2 regions of the Enterocloster bolteae genome follow, and region 2 is predicted to be linked to the other one. Evidence: riboswitches for the same ligand, from Rfam matches in the RefSeq annotation. Region 2 holds a riboswitch; the other holds the start of a gene.
The links. Region 2 has a riboswitch for lysine ahead of CGC65_RS16710 (alanine/glycine:cation symporter family protein). Riboswitches for the same ligand answer to the same signal wherever they lie in the genome.
Positions count from the first base shown of each region.

Region 1: another riboswitch for lysine. It lies ahead of dapA (4-hydroxy-tetrahydrodipicolinate synthase); the one in region 2 lies ahead of CGC65_RS16710 (alanine/glycine:cation symporter family protein).

Region 1 is NZ_CP022464.2:2,868,178-2,870,577, reverse strand. It holds gene dapB (4-hydroxy-tetrahydrodipicolinate reductase) at 1-107, opposite strand, end outside; gene dapA (4-hydroxy-tetrahydrodipicolinate synthase) at 137-1,021, opposite strand; lysine riboswitch at 1,171-1,348, opposite strand; gene CGC65_RS13320 (cob(I)yrinic acid a,c-diamide adenosyltransferase) at 1,396-1,893, opposite strand; gene CGC65_RS13315 (single-stranded DNA-binding protein) at 2,044-2,400, opposite strand, start outside.
Region 2 is NZ_CP022464.2:3,546,301-3,548,700, forward strand. It holds gene CGC65_RS16710 (alanine/glycine:cation symporter family protein) at 1-1,166, opposite strand, end outside; lysine riboswitch at 1,283-1,503, opposite strand; gene CGC65_RS16720 (pyridoxamine kinase) at 1,653-2,400, opposite strand, start outside.

The DNA of each region.
Region 1 (2,400 bases), 680 kb from region 2:
CGTACATCAATACCTGCCACAATCCGGATCTCCCCGTCTTCTGCCGCCAGTCCCGTAATTACATGTCCCATGGCCCCGCAGCAGCCGTGCATTATCATCTTTACCATTGGTATACCGTCCTTTCCCGGAATCTTCCCTACAGGATGCCGTAAGCTGTCATGGCCTTCTTAAGCTTCTCCTGATTCTGGGGCTCCATCTCAGTCAAAGGCATGCGCAGAGGTCCCACTCCCTTGCCCATCATGTTCATAGCCGCCTTTACAGGAATGGGGTTTACCTCGCTAAAAAGCTCTGTAATCAGCGGAATGGCCTTTAACTGAAGGGCGGCGCTGGTCTTAACATCCCCCGCAAAGTAGGAAGCGCAGATGTCGTGGGTCTGGCGTGGAGCCACATTGGACAGCACGGAGATAACACCCTTGCCTCCCAGAGAGAGAAGGGGCACAATCTGGTCATCGTTGCCTGAGTACAAATCCACCTTGCCGTCAGACAGGCTCATAAGAGTGGCAATGGCTGAAAAGTTGCCGCTGGCCTCCTTTACACCCACAATATTATCCACGTCCCTGCACAGGGCCGCAATGGTCTCAGGCTTAATGGTGACGCCTGTCCTGCCCGGTATATTATAGAGGATAACGGGAATCTTTACAGCGTCCGCAACAGCCGTAAAATGGGCCATAAGTCCCTTCTGGGTAGCCTTGTTATAATATGGAGACACCAGAAGAAGCCCGTCCGCCCCTCTTTTTTCTGCCTCTGCAGAGAGATAGACAGCTGTCTCCGTACAGTTTGAGCCGGTTCCTGCAACCACAGGAATCCGTTTCTTTGTCACCCTGCAGATGTACTCAATCACATCCAGATGTTCTTCATGGGTCATGGTGGAGGCTTCGCCTGTGGTACCGCAGGCAATGATGGCGTCTGTGCCTCCTGCAATCTGCTCTTCTACGATCTCCTCCAGTTTTTCGTAATTCACTTCACCGTTTTCCTTAAACGGGGTCACCAGTGCTACACCTGCTCCTTCAAAAAGTGCCATACTATATTCTCTCCTTTTTTCCTGATTCAATCACAGTGTGCTTTTCCCCATAGAAAATGAAACCCGGACGTACTTTCCCTGGAAACAAAAAAGGGCTGAGGTAAATGTCAGCCCTTCCATATACGTATGATTCCAGTGTCTAATCCACGTTCTTTGGTAGCTCTCCATCCACCCGGATGACAGTCATACGGCTCTTAACCATATGCCCAGAGGGGGCGTGAACACGGAACGCTTCCTCTTCGGCGTTTCTCCCTTTCCCTAAGCCATCACCTGTGCCTGCCACATCCGGCTTATCTACTCATGATCAACGCAACCTCTACTCTATGATTGTTGGTATTATATTATCACCCTGCCAACAGTCTGTCAACAGGAAATCACTCATATCTTGTCTGAATCCTTGTGACCTCATCCACATGGCCGTTCAGGCAATCCGGATATATGGTCCCTGTGAGGATCAGCTGTATCTGCGCGTTCCTGGCCTGGGCTATGATGGCGCACAGCTCCTCGCCTGATATCACTCCCTCGTCCAGGATTCCCAGAATCTCATCCAGGATAAGCACATCACACTCCCCTGTCACCAGAACCTTCCTGGCAAAATTCAGGCCGTTCAGGATACAGATTCTTGCCTCTGCCTTCTCCTCTTCCGTCAGCCGGTCAAAGAAAACAGGTGTCTTCTCAAATCTGAAAATTTTAAATTCCGGTTCCAGACGCTGTATGATTTCCATGTTATCTACATCCAGGGCGCCCTTAAGGAACTGTACCATATAGACACACTTTCCCTTGGTCAGCGCGGTTAATCCCCTTCCAATGGCACTGGTGGTCTTACCGCGTCCCGGTCCACAGATAACCTGTATCATGCTCTCTTTCATCATCTTGCACCTCATGCTTTACTTGCTTTTTCTTAAGAACAATTGGACTTGCTCATAATAGCATAGTTTAGCCAATATTGCAAATATTTCTTACATTTTTCGAAAGATATTCAAAAGGAATCGTTAGATGACAGCGTCTGAAGCTTCTTCTGTTCAAGCCTCGTCACATTCCAGCTTGCTGATGGAGACCTCATATGCAATGCGCTTCTCGCACTCTGTCTCACTGAGCTTCTTGGTGTACTCGCGGCTCTGCACACGGCCCCAAACCCTTACCCTGGTGCCTACCTCGAAGCTGGAAGCAAAACGCGCGTTGCGTCCCCAGCTGATGCAGGGTATGTAATCGGATTTGCCGTAGGGGCGGTTCACAGCCAGAAGAATATCTGCGATTTCCCGTCCGAGAGGAGTCTTTCTGTATATTGGCGGCTTGCAGATATAACCGTCCAGGAATATCTGATTGGTCTTGGTGTAATCCGTGAATTCCTCGATAAAATGGATTTCCCTTACAAAGAT
Region 2 (2,400 bases):
GCCAGATGGCGCAGGGTTGCCTCATAGTACACATACCATCCGCCGGAAGTGGTCACGGAGAAGATCACCATGGTGGCTGTCATGAACACAGTTCCGAAAAATCCCAGATTGTTCTGGAACACGTTAAGGGCAAGGGTTGCATTGGTTGCCCCGGAGGTCCATTCACCGGTAATCAGCACGCTGAGCGCCGTAATGGTACACACAATGAAGGTGTCCACAAATACCTCAAAGGATCCCCAGAGCCCCTGCTCCACGGGATGACGTGTCTTGCTGGAGGCGTGGACCATAGGGCTTGTACCCCAGCCGGCCTCATTGGAATAAACACTTCTCTGCATGCCGGTGGCAATGGCCTTGGACACCGTGACTCCGGCGAACCCGCCCATGGCAGCTGTCCCAGTAAAGGCCTGGGTAAAGATAGAGACAATGGTGGGAATCAGGTTGCCGATGTTCAGCACAATGATTACCAGGCCGAATATCAGGTACCCCAGACTCATAACCGGCACCAGCTTCACAAATATCTTGCTTAAATTCTTAACCCCTCTCCAGATCAGGGCATAGATAAACACCACTAACAGCAGGGACGCCAGCTCCTGGGGAATTCCAAAGGACTGGGCCAGCACTTCCGATGTGGTAAAGTTGGAGGCGCTGATAAAAAAGGTGGAAAAGATGCCGAGGCCGAACACAAAAGCCAGCGGAAGCCATTTCTTACCCCAATGGCGCTCCTCCCCAAGTCCGTACTCCATGTAATAGGTGGGTCCTCCGTATGGATTTCCCTCCTCGTCCGTGCGGCGGTAATACACGGCCAGAGTAACCTCCACCTGCTTAATTAACATGCCCATGAAGGCTGTCAGCCACATCCAGAGCACGGCTCCAGGCCCGCCTGTGGTAACAGCTGTGGCCACGCCGGCAATATTGCCAAAGCCCACAGAACCGCCTACGGCTGTTGCGATGGCTTCATAAGGGCTTAAAAGACCCTTGTCGTTTTCATCGGTGACATGGTCCTTTCTCAGGATACATCCAAGGGTCCGTTTAAATATGTACCCCAGATGGCATACCTGAAAAAAACCGGATCGGACCGTCACGTAGATACCCGTAATGATAATAAGCGCAATCAGAGGCGGCCCCCATATGATTTCACCGTTTAGCCAGTTTAAAAATTCTGTCATTCTTTACTTCCCCCTATTGGTTCTGGATTGCGATATCATGGCTGTCCGGCACAATATACAAAAAGCAATGACCCCAGGCCATTGCTTTCCATAATCACATATCTGCTTAAGAAAATCCAGCCAATAGCGCCACCACTTTAAAAAGTGAGAGTACGCAGCCTGTTAGACTGCATCCCAACACATTCCGCCGGCAGACAGAATCCGTTTCGGCAGTAATCCCTTTCCCTGTGTGCTCCGGCCCGCCGGCCTCCGGGACAAAATCCCCTCTGTCCGCCACCCTGGGGATGGCATCCATTATCACACAGATACTAATGCTTACTGCGCCTCTATCGCATCCTATATTTTAATATTGCCTTAACATCATACTATTTAAGGCTGAAACTGTCAACGTTTTTCGACATTTCCTGACCGGCCCTGACTGGCTGCGCTTTCTGCGGTTGTCCCGCCTCATGCCAGCTGTCCTGCATCCTGCCAGCTTGTCCCGCCTCACGCCTGCTGTCCTGCCTCACACCTGCTGTCCACCGCGCGGACCAGCTTTCCTGCCTCATGCCTTCTGTCCACTGCGCGGACCAGCACATCCATCAGCTCCTCAAAGCACACGCCATTGGCAATGGGGATGTCAAGCTCCTCCGACCTGGCGATGCAGGCTTTTACAAATGAGGCAGCCAGACGCACAGCGCTGTCCAGACTCCATCCCCTTACGGCAGCCGCCGACACTACGGAGGAGAATACATCCCCTGTTCCCGGCCGCTCATGGCCCACGCGCCTGGTTCTGGGGAAAGCTGTCCGCTCTCCCTCAGCCACCACATTCATAATATAGCCGCCCTGGTTCACACCTGTAATAACCACGCATTTCGGCCCCATGGCCTGGATTTCCCCGGCCAGCTGCCCCAGCTCTTTCCTGCTCCATCCATCCTTTCGGTAGGTCCGTCCTGTCAGGATACACGCCTCTGTCAGATTAGGAGTCACAATATCACCCATGGATACCAGCTCCTTCATGCGGCTGCACATGGCCGGCGTATAGGTGGCGTAGGTCTCCCCGTGGTCTCCCATAATCGGGTCTATGATTACCTTTGTATCCTCCTGCCCGAACTGCCGTATAACATCCATCACAATCTCAATCTGCGCCTCGGAACCCAAAAAACCGCTGACAATACCGTCAAAGGTCAGCTCCAGCTCCTTCCACTTGTGAATAAACTCCCCCATCTTCTCCGTGTAGTCGTCAAAGAAGTAG